Regions from separate parts of the Rhizobium sp. N324 genome, predicted to be linked through region 2. Evidence: predicted binding sites of a transcription regulator. Region 2 holds the regulator's gene; each other region holds the start of a gene.
The links. Region 2 encodes PhoB, which activates phosphate uptake and scavenging genes when phosphate is short. Its sites were predicted from a motif close to TGTCATNNANCTGTCAT; they were not measured.

Region 1 (5,029 bases), 600 kb from region 2:
GGTGCACGCCCTCGACTTCGACGCCATAGACGAACATTTCGCGGAAGGGTTTGGGTTGCGGCAGCCCGTCGACCAGATGCGGATCGAGCTTGAAGGCCAGCATCGATCTCGGCGAGCCATCCGGATTCCTCTGGAAATAATTGGTGCGCAGCGTCGCATCGACGATATTGACGTAGCGGCGCAGGATGCGGTCGTCGTCAAGGCTTGGCACATCGGCCAGCTCGGTCTCGATCGCCTGGTGCAGCTCGGCAAGTTTCTTGACGCGGACCTTTTCGGAAAGCCTTGTATCTAGCGTGTCGTGGAACAGCCTGAAGATGGCGGCGGCGACACCGGGATATTTGTCGAGCGTAGTGGCGATATAATCCTGCGAATAGGCGATGCCGGCCTGGCGGAGGTAACGCGCATAGGCGCGCAGCACGTTCGTCTCGCGCGCCGAGAGCCCGGCCGAGAGGATCAGCCGGTTGAAGCTATCATTGTCGATCGTACCGGCGAAGGCGGCGACAAAGGCTTCCTCGAGGGCGGCGCCGTAACGCTGCAGGTCGATGTCGCCGCCATTGCGGGCCTCGAGCTCCATGTCGTGCAGCACGACGAGTTTCGGTTCTCCGTCCGTGGCCGGTACTTCGATGTCGAAGGTGCGTTCGCTGACGACATTGAAGCCGAGATTCTCAAGCAGCGGCACGCGGCGCGACAGCGCCAGCTGGCCGCCGGCGTGGAAGATTTTCAGCGAGAGCGTACGGCTCTCATCTTCCTGGCGATGGTAGAACTGGATGCGAAGCGGCTCGCCTGCGGCACAAGCGACGATATCGGCGAGATCGGCCACGGTTTCTTCAGGCGTGAAGGAATCCTGGAAGGCCTGGTCGACCGAGATCTTCGGCGCCTTGGCTCCGGCCAGCGCCTCGAAACGGTCGTCCCAACGGGCGGTGATCTCGCGGATCACCTGCTCGAGCTTTGCCTGCGGAATGCGCGGCGTCTTGCCGCCGGAGCGGCCGATGATGAAATGCACGCGCGCCACGCCGCCTTCCGGGAAAGCCGGATAATAGGCGGAGACGCGACCGTCATAGACAGTCTTCAGATAGGCGCCGATCCGCTCACGGACGATCGAGTCGTATTCCTCGCGCGGCACGTAGACGATCACCGAGACGAAGCGGTCAAAATGGTCGATGCGCGGCAGGACACGCACGCGCGGGCGGTCGGCCAGGTCGTTGATCTGCTCGGCAAAACTGGCAAGCAGGGTGGTGTCGATCTGGAAAAGGTCGTCGCGGGGATAGGATTCCAGCGTGTTGTCGAGCATGCGGCCGGAATGGCTCATCGGGTCGAAGCCGAAATGCTCCTTCACCTTCTCGATCTTGGAACGCAGCAGCGGGATCTCCGAGGCGAGCGACGTATAGGCCGTCGAGGTGAAGAGGCCGACGATGCGCAGCTCGCCGGTGACGTTGCCGCTGGCGTCGAAGCGTTTGACGCCGACATAATCCATATAGGCCCGGCGATGGACGATGGATTTCACATTCGCCTTGGTGACGATCAGGAAGTCGGGGCCGTCGAGGAAGGCAAGAATCTCCGGCGTCGTCGTCACGGCGTCCTTGCCGGTGCGCAGCACCAGAACGTCGGGGTTGGAGAGCATGCCGAGGCCCGCACCCTTGTCTCGCTCAACCTTGGCATCGGCACCCTTGCCGGAATAGACATATTCACGCATGCCGAGGAAGGTGAAATTCTCGTCGCGCAGCCATGTCAGGAAGGCGACGGCCTCATCGCGATCGGCCTTTTTCCGGCTGGCGCCATTGGCGGAAAGCTCTGCGATCACGCCGTCGATCTTGGAAAGCATCGGCTTCCAGTCGGAGACCGACAGACGGACCTGTTCGAGCACGGTTTCAACGCGTTTGACGAGATCTGCGGCCTGGGCGGAATTGAGCGGCGCAATATGGAGCTGGATATGGCTGACGCGGCTGGCCGGGTCGCTCGGGTGATCGGCGGAATAGAGCGCTGGCGCCTTGCCCTTCTCCATGACCAGGATGGGATGCACGGCCATGAACAGGTCGCGATAGGTGCTGGTCACTTCGCCCATGACCGATTCAAACAGGAAGGGCATGTTCCGGTCGGTGACCGAAAGCACCGACACGGCAATCCCCTCAGGCGCCACATCGGCAATGGCGTCGATGCTGACGCGCGGCGCCTTGCCGTTCCAGGCGGCGAGTTCCCTTGCCGAATGCACGGCGGAGAGCGCCAGCATCTCAGGCGTATAGAGTTCGAGATCGTCATTGCTCGCCCGTCCGAAGAGAATTTCCGGATCGAGATGCGCCTCGCCCGTCGCCTTGGCGACCTTGCGCGCGCTTTCGATCTGCTTTTCCCGTTTCGGATTATTTCTGGCAGCCATGAATCGCCTCCCGCAATGGACTGATTTTCTGCAAGCTAGCAGAAGATTCTTCGAAAAAATCTCTAAAATGGGGGCCTAGGGGATGGTTTTGATGCTTTTTTGACGCAGGAAATGGGAAATTGTCAGGGATTTTTCCGTTTTCGTGGCCAAAACGAACGAAACGGCCCCGCTTTTGATTTCTCTTCCCCTGCACATTTTCATGCTCACGTGAAGAATGGTTGACAGCGCGGCGTCAAAAATATCATCAAACCCGGTCATCATTCGGATCTTGTATCATGTCGGAAAATGCAGCGGGCGCAATCATCGTCATCTCCAGCCACGTGGTGCGCGGCTCGGTCGGCAACCGGGCGGCTGTCTTTGCGCTGGAGACGCTCGGCCACCCCGTCTGGGCGCTGCCGACCATCGTGCTGCCTTGGCATCCCGGCCATGGCCGTTCGACGCGGCTGACATTTGCGGAAGAGGATTTCGACGCGGCGATCGACGATCTGATCCGGGCGCCCTGGATCGGCGAAGTCAAGGCGGTGCTTTCGGGCTATTTCGGCAATGCCGCCCAGGCGCGCTCCGTCGCCCGGCTGATCGCCGCGCTCAGGCAGGATAATCCGGAGCTGCTCTATGTCTGCGATCCGGTGATGGGCGATCTCGGCGGCCTCTATGTGCCGGAGGCGACCGCCGAGGCCATTCGCGACCATCTCATCCCGCTCGCCTCGCTGGCGACGCCGAACCGCTACGAACTCGCATGGCTTTCCGGGGCCGCGCTTGAAGACAACAGCGCGATCATGGAGGCGGCGCTGGCGCTGGGGCCGTCGCGCATGCTCGTCACCTCGGCGGTGCCGATGATGGCGGGCGGTACCGGCAACCTCTATCTGTCCGGCCGTCACGCGCTTCTTGCCGAGCACCGCGTCGTCGAAAACCCGCCGAATGGTCTCGGTGACCTGCTGGCCGCCGTCTTCCTGTCGCGCCTGCTTTCCGGTCTCGAGGACGAAAAGGCGCTGCAGCTTGCCACCGCCAGCGTCTTCGAAGTGCTAGCGCGCGCCGTCAAGCGTGGCAGCAACGAGCTGATGCTGGCGAGCGATGCTTCCAGCCTTTCGACGCCGATGGCGATGGTGCAGATGCGCCGGCTCGTTCACCCGGCGCAGCGGCGGAAAAAATGACGCATATGCCGACGCGTTCATTTTGCATTGCAGCAGTTGAAATTGTCTGCCGCGCGCGCTAATCCAGAAGCATGCAGCGTTTTCCAAATTCCCTTCTGGACGGTTACCGCAACTTCATGAACGGGCGTTATGCCGACGCCCGCGACAGGTATCGGCTGCTTGCCGAAAACGGTCAGAGCCCCAGTACGCTGGTCATTGCCTGTTCGGACTCGCGTGCGGCGCCGGAGCTGATCTTCGATGCCGGCCCGGGTGAGCTCTTCGTCATCCGCAACGTCGCCAACATGGTGCCGCCTTACGAGCCGGACGGACATTTCCATTCGACGTCGGCCGCGCTCGAATTTGCGGTGCAGGCGCTGAAGGTCTCGGATATCGTCGTGATGGGCCATGGCCGCTGCGGCGGCATCCGCGCAGCGCTCGATCCGAATGCCGAGCCGCTGTCGCCGGGCGATTTCATCGGCCGCTGGATGTCGCTGGTCAAGCCCGCCGCCGAGCAGATCCAAAGCAATGACGTGATGACGGCGGCCGAGCGGCAGACAGCGCTGGAGCGTGTGTCGATCCGCAATTCGATCGACAATCTCAGAAGCTTTCCCGACATCAAGGCGCTCGAGGAAGCCGGAAAAATGCATCTCCATGGCGCATGGTTCGATATTTCGACCGGCGAACTCTGGGTGATGGATGCCGAGACACGAGACTTTATCCGTCCCGAAATCTAGGGATCTGCCGCTTTATCAGTTTATTAAGAATTGCTGCTAAGATTGCCGCCAATTGGTCGCGCACGACCGACGTTTTGATCACCGTGGCGATTGGCGATGAAGTTCGAGACCATCAAAAGGGTTATCCTGGCCGCCATTCTGCTGCCCTTCGTCTTCATGCTCATTGAAGGCGTCGTCGTCATACGGGCTTCAGTCACGCACTACAGGGATCTCGAGAAAGACCGGCAGTTCGCCGATGTGCTCGCCCGCGGCGGCTCCATCGCCGCCACGGAGATCCTGAGTGAAATCGGCGCCACCCGCCTTTATCTCGCCCATCCCAGCAGCAAGACCGCCGCCGACATGAAGCAAAGTCGGGCGACACTCGACGACGAGCGCCTTGCCTTCTACGCCAGCCTGCCCTCCCGCGATATGCTCGACGCCGGGCTTGTGGAAGAATTGTCGATTCTCAGCCTTGCCTATAGCCGCATCGTCGCCGCGCGCAGCGCCGTCGACCAGGGCCGCTATTTCGGCAGCGATCCCGGGTCCATCTACTGGTACGCAGCTCTCAAGCAGCTTGCCGTGGTCGATGCGCTGTCGCCGCTGATCAGCGATCCGGTGCTGCTTGAGAAATCCAACCAGCTGATGGGCATCATGCTGACCTATTACGGCGAAAGGCTGATTACCGGCGTCGGCAGCCGCTACCTCGACCATGGCGTTTCCGCCAGATTTCCGGTGGAGCAGTTCATGCAGGGCAAGGTCATGCTCGGTGAGGGCATGGATCACATGGTCTTTCATTCGGCGGCGCCGATCGTGCG
Region 2 (5,029 bases):
GCAGGTCTATATGTGGGCCAACGAGGCCGAACGGGCCTTCGTCGAGCGTACTTCGGGTGCCATCATCGTCCTGCTCCTGTTCCTGATCGTCATGAACATGGGCGCCATTCTCTTGCGTCGTCGCTTCGAGCGCCGCTGGTAAACGGAGTTACAAGATCATGAACATGTTGACGGAAGCTGCAGTTGAAAAGGCGCTGGATCAGAAGATGAGCAACGTCCCGTATAAGATGATCGGCCAGGATGTCTCGGTTTACTACGGCGAAAAGCGCGCGCTTTTCGATGTGAACCTGAACATTCGCGAAAACACCGTAACCGCGCTGATCGGCCCGTCGGGCTGCGGCAAGTCGACCTTTCTGCGGAGCCTCAACCGCATGAACGACACGATCGACGGCTGCCGCGTCGCCGGCAAGATCACGCTGGACGGCGACGATATCTATGATCCCGATATCGATGTCGTCGAACTGCGCGCCCGCGTCGGCATGGTCTTCCAGAAGCCGAACCCGTTCCCGAAGACGATCTACGAAAACGTCTCCTACGGCCCGCGCATCCATGGCCTTGCCAAGTCGAAGGCCGATCTCGACCAGATCGTCGAGACCAGCCTGCAGCGCGCCGGCCTCTGGAACGAGGTCAAGGACCGCGTGCATGAATCCGGCACCGGCCTCTCCGGCGGTCAGCAGCAGCGCCTCTGCATTGCCCGTGCCGTCGCCGTCAGCCCCGAAGTCATCCTGATGGACGAGCCCTGCTCGGCGCTCGACCCGATCGCCACCGCCAAGGTCGAGGAGCTGATCCACGAACTGCGCGAAAATTACACGATCGTCATCGTCACCCACTCCATGCAGCAGGCCGCGCGCGTCTCGCAGCGCACCGCCATGTTCCACCTCGGCAATCTGGTCGAGGAGAACGACACCGACAAGATGTTCACCAATCCCGACGATCCGCGCACCCAGGACTATATCATGGGCCGCTTCGGCTGATTTTGGCGTCACCAAGCCTTCCCGTTATTCGAGGATAAAGCCCCATGGCATCGACACATATTTATTCTGCCTATGATGATGATCTGAAGTTCCTGTCCCGGCGGATTTCCGAAATGGGCGGCCTGGCCGAGCAGATGGTCGCCGAATCCGTCCGGGCGCTGGTCAACGGTGATACGGCGCTGGCCCAGAAGGTCATTTCCGACGACGTGATCCTCGATCACGCCGAGCGTGAAATCGGCGACAAGGCGATCGTCACCATCGCCCGCCGCCAGCCGATGGCCGCCGACCTGCGCGAAATCATGGGTTCGATCCGCATCGCCGCCGATCTCGAACGCGTCGGCGACCTCGGAAAGAACACCGCCAAGCGCGTCATCGCCGTGCAGAGCACCGGCGTTCCCCGCAAGCTGGCCCGCGGCCTCGAGCATCTGTCCGAGCTGGCGCTCGTCCAGCTCAAGGAAGTGCTCGACGTCTACACGACACGCGCCGCCGACAAGGCGAGTGCGATCCGCGAGCGCGACAACGAGATCGACGCGATGTACACCTCGCTGTTCCGCGAGCTCCTGACCTACATGATGGAAGATCCGCGCAACATCACCAGCTGCACGCATCTTCTCTTCTGCGCCAAGAACATCGAGCGCATCGGCGACCACGCCACCAACATCGCCGAGACCATCTATTACATGGCTACCGGCGCACAGCCGGAAGGCGACCGTCCGAAGGACGACAGCGCCAACACCGTCGGCGCGGTCACGGAATAACCGCCTAAACCAGACGATTGCGTGCGCGCCCATGTGGGGCGCGCAAAGAGGTCGCAGCCATTTTTTGTGAATTTGCGCAGGATGCATTGCTTAAATCACCCCCGGTTTAAGGATCATGCGCGAGGAGACCGACACGCATGATCCCGAGAGTTGCAGTTGTTGAAGACGAGGAAGCCCTGAGCGTGCTTCTCCGCTACAATCTCGAAGCTGAGGGCTTCGAGGTCGATACCATCCTTCGTGGCGACGAGGCCGAAATCAGGCTTCAGGAGCGCACGCCCGACCTTCTCATCCTCGACTGGATGCTGCCCGGCGTCTCCGGCATCGAGCTTTGCCGGCGCCTGCGCATGCGGCCGGAAACCGAGCGGCTGCCGATCATCATGCTGACGGCGCGCGGCGAAGAGAGCGAACGCGTCCGCGGGCTTTCCACCGGCGCCGACGATTATGTCGTCAAGCCCTTCTCGACCCCCGAGCTCGTCGCCCGCGTCAAGGCGATGCTGCGCCGCGCCCGTCCGGAGGTTCTCTCCACCGTGCTGAAATGCGGCGATATCGAGCTCGACCGCGAAACCCACCGCGTCCACCGCAAGAGCCGCGAAGTCCGCCTCGGCCCCACCGAATTCCGCCTGTTGGAATTCCTGATGTCGTCGCCGGGCCGGGTCTTCTCCCGCTCGCAGCTCCTCGACGGCGTCTGGGGCCACGACATCTATGTCGACGAACGCACCGTCGACGTCCATGTCGGCCGCCTGCGCAAGGCGCTGAACTTCTCCAACATGCAAGACGTCATCCGCACCGTCCGCGGCGCCGGCTATTCGATGGAAGCCTGAGCCGCCATCCTGCCGCCGTCCGGGCGAGGGAGCCGCGTAACGCAAAACGCGGCCGATAGATCACCGCACGCTGCGGTTCCTGCCGCGGACGTTCCCCCACCCTCCGTCGTCCTCGGGCTTGACCCGAGGACCCATGCGGGTGGGCACTTCGTTTCTGTTGAACTGACAAGGCGACCGCGGTCGACAAATTCAAGCGCAGCGCTTGCGGCATGGATACTCGGGTCAAGCCCACTGCTGTCCGGTTAAAATATCTGGACAGGTTGCATGGCATTGATTCTATTCGTTTTCAGACGTTTCGCGGCGTTCTGGACACGAATTGGAGATCAATGTCATGCGGCACGAGAATAGCGTTTTTCACCAGCTTCAACAGTATATTCCGTGGGCGGTGTTCGATCGTCTTGTGGACAAGCATAATGCCGACCACCGGGTGCGCCGGCTGACGGCGAAGTCGCAGTTCCTGGCGCTGCTTTTTGGCCAGTTGTCGGGCGCTGCCAGCCTGCGCGAGATCGAGGCCGGCTTGCTCAGCCACGAGGCGAACCTTTATCACCTGGGCGCTCGCAGTGTGGCCCGTGCCACGCTGGCGGATGCCAATGCCAAGCGCCCGGCAGCCTTGTTTGCCGATCTGTTCTCCGTCATGGCTGCCCGTGCCAGTCGAAAGATACGCCGTCATATCGGCGATACGCTGCGTATATTGGATGCCACACGCGTCCAGGTCTCCTCGCTGTATGGCGGCTGGGCCGACATGGTTGGCGGCAAACGGGCCATCAAACTGCATGTCTGCTACGATCCGCACGCCGACGCGCCGCTCGCCATGACGCTGACCGGTCAGAGGACGAACGACATCATCCCGGCCAGGGCGATCGACATTGCTGCGGGCGTCACCTATGTCTTCGATCTTGCCTATTACGATTTTGCCTGGTGGGCCGAGATCGATAGAAAGAGCGCCCGTTTCGTCACCAGGCTGAAGAGCAATACCCTCGTCGCCACGATCGCCGAACAGCCAGCCGATGAAGCTGCGGGCATTCTCTTCGACAGGATCGGGCTCCTGCCGCAAAGGCTCGCCGGTTCCCGGCAGAACCCCTTTCAGGATCCGGTGCGCGAGATCGCCGTCCGCATCAGGACCGGCAAGGTCATCCGCCTCATCACCAACGACCTCGACGCTCCGGCAGCCGAGATCGCCACCCTTTACAAGCAGCGTTGGCAAATCGAACTCTTCTTCAAATGGATCAAGCAGAACCTGAAGATCCGGCATTTTCTCGGAACCTCGGAAAATGCCGTGCGCATCCAGGTCTTCGTCGCGCTCATTGCCTATCTGCTGCTGCGAATGGCCCAGGCAGCCCAGAAAGACATCGCTCAGCCGCTCGCATTCTCAAGGCTCGTGCGCCTCAACATCATGCATCGCAGGGCAATCGGCGCCCTGCGAAGACCGCCGGCAATCACCAAAGCAGATCCACGGCAATTATCACTGCCCATCACCGCAAGTTAAACCGGACAGCAGTGGGTCAAGCCCGAGTATGACGGAGGGTGAGGGAGCACGAGCAGCAAGAAGCGAGAGGTCTGGAGCAATTCCAACAAAATGGGCGAACGGTTTTGCGTGGAAAGCGCGGAAACAAATGGCGGCAATTCCAATAACCGCTACGCTTACGGTTCTTGCCGCATAGGTTCCCCCACCCTCCGTCGTCCTCGGGCTTGACCCGAGGACCCACCGCCACAAGCACTTCGGCTCGATGTGGTTACCGCCAACGCCATGGCCGCAAGCACTGCTTTCGCATCACCACAGCGTAAGATACAGATCATCCCACCCAGGATTCATCGCCTCGACCAGATCGACCTTCCATTGCCGGTACCAGCGTTTCAACGACTTCTCCCGCTGGATCGCACTGGCGATATCCCAATGCTCCTCGTACCAGACGAGACGGGTGCATCCGTATTTCCACGCAAAGCCCGGTGTCAGCCCTTCACGATGCTCATAGATGCGGCGCTCCAGATCGGATGTCACGCCGATATAGAGCGTGCCGTTTTTCTGGTTGGTGATGATGTAGACATAGCCCGCCATCCGCGCAGAGTGCTGGGCATGGATGCTCGGGTCAAGCCCGAGCAGGACGGAGGGTGGGGAGGTGGGATGGGCAAGAAGCGAGACGTTCGGAGGGTTCCAGCGAAACGGAGCAAACGGATTGGGAAAATTGCGTAAAGCGAAAAGCGCCAATTCCAGCAGAACCACTACGCTCATGGTTCCTGCCGCAAACGCTCCCCCACTCTCCGTCGTCCTCGGGCTTGACCCGAGGACCCATGGCCGAGAGCGCCGCATTCGCGCTCACACTGACAAAGGCGGCCGTAGCCGAGCAAATTCAAGCGAAGTGCGTGCGGCATGGATACTCGGGTCAAGCCCGAGTATGACGGAGAGTGGGGGGCTCGATCGGCAGGAGGCGAGACGTCTGGGGGAATTTCAGCAGAATGCGCGAGCGGTTTTGGCTGG
Region 3 (5,029 bases), on a different replicon from region 2:
GACGACCGAGCCGGCGAAGTCTTCCATCTTGCTGCTCCCATGGTGAGGGCCGTCGATACGCTCGCGGCAGGCGATATTTTCCATGGCGCTTTCGCTCTGGCTATCGCAGAAGGCGCGCCGATCGCCGAGACGATGCGCTTCTCGTCCATGGCGGCGGCGCTCAAATGCCAGGTCTTCGGCGGCCGTATCGGCGCGCCCAGCAGAGCGGAGGTCTGCGATGCGCTGCGGGGCTGGGGCGCGGCGGTGACTAGGCGCTAATGCACGCTGCGCGGACGTGCGGAGCGGTTTCGGATTGCGACATGCATTAGAAGAAGTCCGAGAGCCAATAACAGAGCGCTGAAATGGTTGCGGCGGCCGGGAGTGTGACGACCCAGGCAATAACGATATTGCCGGCCAAACCCCAGCGAACGGCTGACAGCCGGCGGGCGGCACCCACGCCGATGATGGCGCCGGTGATCGTGTGCGTCGTCGAGACCGGGATGCCCAGCCAGGTTGCGCCGAACAGCGTCAAGGCTCCGCCGGTTTCGGCACAGAAGCCCTGCATTGGGTTGAGCCGCGTGATCTTCGATCCCATGGTATGGACGATCCGCCAGCCGCCGCAAAGTGTCCCGAGCGCCATTGCGCTCTGGCATGAGAGAACGACCCAGAGCGGCACATGGAAGCCGCCGTCCAGGTATCCCTGCGAATAGAGCAACACGGCAATGATGCCCATCGTCTTCTGAGCGTCGTTGCCGCCGTGGCCGAGGGAATAGAGGGAGGCGGAGACAAACTGCAAGATCCGGAATGTCCGATCGACAGCGAAAGGCGTCTGCCGCACGAAGATCCACGAGACGATCAGGATGAGCAGCAGTGCAAGGAAAAATCCGATCGCCGGCGACATCACGATGGCGCCGGCCGTTTTCAACAATCCGCTCCAGACGATCGAACTGAAACCTGTCTTCATCAGACCGGCACCGACCAACCCGCCGACCAGTGCATGCGATGAGCTCGAAGGGATACCGAAGACCCAGGTGACGATGTTCCAGACGATCGCGCCCACCAGCGCCGCGAAGATGACCTGCGGCGTAACGATGGCCGGATCGATAATGCCGGTCCCGAGCGTTTCTGCGACGTGCAGTCCAAAGAATAAGAAGGCGATAAAATTGAAGAAAGCCGCCCAAAACACCGCATATTGCGGACGCAGCACCCGCGTCGACACGATCGTGGCGATAGAATTGGCGGCATCGTGCAGGCCGTTGAGGAAATCAAAGAAGAGGGCAACAGCCACGAGCGCGGCAAGAAGGGGAAGGGCGAGGGTGGCTTCCATCAAACGTTCTCGATGACGATGCCACTGATTTCATTGGCGACATCCTCGAAACGGTCGACGACCTTCTCAAGCTCGCCATAGATCTCGCTGCCGATAAGATAAGCCATCGCATTTGAGGCGCCGTGGCGGCGGAAAAGATCCTTCAGGCCCTGCTCGTGCAATTCGTCGGACCGGCCCTCGACGCGTGTCACTTCTTCCGCGAGCGCGGCCAGACGCGGAGCGTTGGCGCTGATCCGATCGAGAAGGGGAAGCGCTTCGGCTATCAGATGTGCCGCCTGGACGATCGTCTTTCCCATTTCCTGCATCACAGGGTCGAAGCTCTTCTGCTCGAACAGCCGGATGGTCTTCACGGTCTTCTGCATCATGTCGATCGCATCGTCCATCGACTGGATGAGATCCTTGATATCGCCGCGATCGAAGGGTGTGACAAAACTGCGGCGCACGGCAAGCAGCACTTGGCGGGTAATCTCGTCCGCTTCATCCTCCAATTGAACGATCCGGGCGCAATGGCCTTCGATGTCCGTGCCGCCCAAAAGTTCGTTGAGCGCTTCGGCCGCACCGACGACGGTTTTTGAGTGTTGAGCGAAGAGATCGAAGAATCGATCTTCGCGCGGCATGAGTTTTCGAAACCAGCTTAACATCGGCACTCCATGGACTGTCACAAAATCGTCATAAAGCACCACGGCTGCCATGGAAAGCCGCGAGACCGGAGAAGGGAAGTCATTGACAGAAATCGCAATCCGTCGATCGCGCTGTCCTGCCGTTTTCGGGTAAATGTTCATTTGAACATTTCATTATTGCAAAGTGAACTATGGCTGTTACCATTGCCGGACGTCTGGAGCGGGAGGCTGCGGACCGAGAGCAATGGGAGTGAAGATGAACAAGATCGCTTTTTTCCTGTCCGCAGGATTGACCAGCCTGTCCTTATCCGTCCCGGCCATGGCCGCCACGAAGATCCAGTGGTGGCATGCGATGGGCGGCGAGAATGGCGCGAAGCTTGAACAGATCGCCAAAGGCTTCAACGCATCTCAGTCCGATTATGAGATCGTCCCGGTCTATAAGGGGACCTATGACGAGACGCTGACCGGCGCGATCGCTGCGTTTCGTGCCAAGCAGCAGCCGGCAATCGTCCAGGTCTATGAAGTCGGCACCGGCACGATGATGGCCGCACAGGGTGCGGTCTATCCGGTTTACCAGCTGATGAAAGACGAAGGCGAGGCCTGGGACCAGAGCAAATTCATCGCGCCGGTCGTCGGTTATTACTCGGACACCAGCGGCAATGTCCTATCGCTGCCCTTCAATTCCTCGACGCCGATCATGTATTACAACAAGGACGTCTTCAAGAAGGCCGGGCTCGATCCGGAAACGCCGCCGAAAACATGGGCGGAGGTGGAATCCTTCTCGCGGACCATCATGAAATCGGGTGCGGCCAAATGCGGCTTCACCAGCGCCTGGATCTCCTGGATCCAGACCGAAAATCTCAATGCCCTGCATGACAAGCCCTATTCCACCAAGGCCAACGGCTTTGGCGGCCTGGACGCCGAATTCACCTTCAACAACGATCTGACGATCCGCCATTGGGACAATTTGAAGAAGTGGCAGGAGGAAGGTCTGTTCAAATTCGGCGGGCCTGTCGGCGGCGACAACGCGCCTCCGATGTTCTATTCGCAGGAATGCGCGATGTATATGAACTCGTCGGCCGGCCGGGCCGGCGTCATCAACAACGCCAAAGGCTTCAAAGTCGGTTTTGCGCCACTTCCCTTCTACGATGACGTCATCAAGCAGCCGCTCAATTCGATCATCGGCGGCGCCACCCTCTGGACGCTGAAAGGTCGTCCGGAAGAGGAATATAAGGGTGTGGCGAAATTCTTCACCTACCTGCAGAAGCCGGAAGTTCAGGCCGACTGGCATCAGTTTTCCGGATACCTGCCGATCACCGAAGCTGCCTATAAGCTCGGCCAGGACCAGGGCTATTATGAGAAAAACCCCGGCGCCGACATCGGCATCAAACAGCTGACGCGGGTGACGCCCACCGACAATTCCAAGGGCATCCGCTTCGGCAATTACGTCCAGGTGCGCGGCATCATCGACGATGAGTTTGCCGCTTTGCTGGGTGGAAAGAAGACGGCGAAGGAAGCGGTCGATTCAGTCGTCGCACGCGGCAACGAACAGCTTCGCGATTTCGAGTCCGCCAACTAATGGACACCGCGACGGGGGCTGGCGAAAGACCGGCCCCCGTTTCCCATCCGTCAGTGTGAGGGCTCATGCAAACCAAACGGACCGTATTTCCCAACAAGCTTTTGCCTTACCTGCTCATTGCCCCCCAGATTTTCGTGACCGTGGTATTTTTTCTCTGGCCTGCGGCAACGGCCTTCTGGCAATCCTTCCTGCGCGAGGATGCCTTCGGCTTCAAAACGAACTTCGTCTGGTTCGAAAACTACCGGCGGCTTTTTGCCGATCCGATCTATATCAATGCCTTCGGCCACACGCTGATCTTCGCCATTCTGGTGACGGTGCTGTCGACGTCGATCGCGCTGCTCCTAGCGGCCGCGGCAATGCGCGTGCTCCGCACCTCCCGAATTTATTCGACCCTGCTGATTTGGCCCTATGCCGTCGCCCCGGCGATTGCCGGTATTCTCTGGTGGTTCATGTTCAATCCGTCGATCGGCATCGTCGCCTATATGCTGCGGTCGATGGGCGTCGATTGGAACCATCTGATCAATCCCAACGACGCGATGATCCTGATCGTGATCGCCGCCACCTGGAAACAGATATCCTATAACTTCCTGTTTTTCCTGGCTGCGCTGCAATCCGTGCCGCGCTCGCTTCAGGAAGCCGGCGCCATCGATGGGGCCGGACCTACCAAGCGTTTCTGGACGATCGTCTTCCCGCTGATCTCGCCGACGACCTTCTATCTGATCGTCATCAATATCGTTTACGCGATGTTCGATACGTTCGGCATCGTTCATGCCACCACCCAGGGCGGGCCGGCGCGCGCAACCGAGATCCTGGTCTACAAGGTCTATTTCGACGGTTTCATCGGTCTGAATCTGGGCTCGTCGGCGGCGCAGTCCGTCATTCTGATGGTGATCGTCGTCGCCCTGACGGCGGTGCAGTTCCGCTTCATCGAACGCCGCGTGCAATATTGAGGGAGCCCAAGGATGGTTGAAAATCGCCCTTTTCTGAATTTCCTGGCCCATCTTGTGCTGATCCTCGGTGTCACGATCGTGGTGTTTCCCGTTTACGTCGCTTTCATCGCATCGAGCCACGGGCCCAATGACTTTTTGTCGGGCGTCGTGCCGCTGACCCCGGGAAGCCACATCATCGAGAACTATTCGACGATGCTGTCGTCGGGGATGACAAGCTCGGGAGCGCCGCCGATCGGGCCGATGATGATCAACTCGCTGATCATGGCGGTCGGCGTCGCCGTCGGGAAGATCGCCATCTCGATCCTTTCGGCCTTTGCCATCGTCTATTTCCGGTTTCCGTTCCGGACCCTGGCATTCTGGATGATCTTCATCACGCTGATGCTGCCGGTCGAGGTGCGTATCGTGCCGACCTACAAGGTCGTCGCCGACCTCGGAATGCTGAACAATTACGGCGGCCTCATCATTCCGCTGATCGCCTCGGCAACGGCGACCTTCCTGTTTCGCCAGTTCTTTCTGACGGTGCCTGACGAGTTGATGGAGGCCGCGCGTGTCGACGGGGCAGGGCCGATGAAGT

Region 1: a site for PhoB is predicted at 2,579-2,595, ahead of AMK05_RS22160 (NAD-glutamate dehydrogenase). Genes of this name have one in related genera too.
Region 3: a site for PhoB is predicted at 1,963-1,979, ahead of ugpB (sn-glycerol-3-phosphate ABC transporter substrate-binding protein UgpB). Genes of this name have one in related genera too.

Annotation. Positions count from the first base shown of each region.
Region 1 is NZ_CP013630.1:4,604,187-4,609,215, reverse strand. It holds gene AMK05_RS22160 (NAD-glutamate dehydrogenase) at 1-2,371, opposite strand, end outside; gene pdxY (pyridoxal kinase PdxY) at 2,647-3,522, shown strand; gene AMK05_RS22145 (carbonic anhydrase) at 3,594-4,235, shown strand; gene AMK05_RS22140 (GGDEF domain-containing protein) at 4,332-5,029, shown strand, end outside.
Region 2 is NZ_CP013630.1:563,714-568,742, forward strand. It holds gene pstA (phosphate ABC transporter permease PstA) at 1-142, shown strand, start outside; gene pstB (phosphate ABC transporter ATP-binding protein PstB) at 159-974, shown strand; gene phoU (phosphate signaling complex protein PhoU) at 1,019-1,732, shown strand; gene phoB (phosphate regulon transcriptional regulator PhoB) at 1,870-2,553, shown strand; gene AMK05_RS02775 (IS4 family transposase) at 2,885-4,039, shown strand; gene AMK05_RS02780 (GIY-YIG nuclease family protein) at 4,325-4,609, opposite strand.
Region 3 is NZ_CP013635.1:248,529-253,557, reverse strand. It holds gene AMK05_RS31180 (sugar kinase) at 1-258, shown strand, start outside; gene AMK05_RS31175 (inorganic phosphate transporter) at 305-1,306, opposite strand; gene AMK05_RS31170 (DUF47 family protein) at 1,306-1,947, opposite strand; gene ugpB (sn-glycerol-3-phosphate ABC transporter substrate-binding protein UgpB) at 2,183-3,505, shown strand; gene ugpA (sn-glycerol-3-phosphate ABC transporter permease UgpA) at 3,571-4,455, shown strand; gene ugpE (sn-glycerol-3-phosphate ABC transporter permease UgpE) at 4,468-5,029, shown strand, end outside.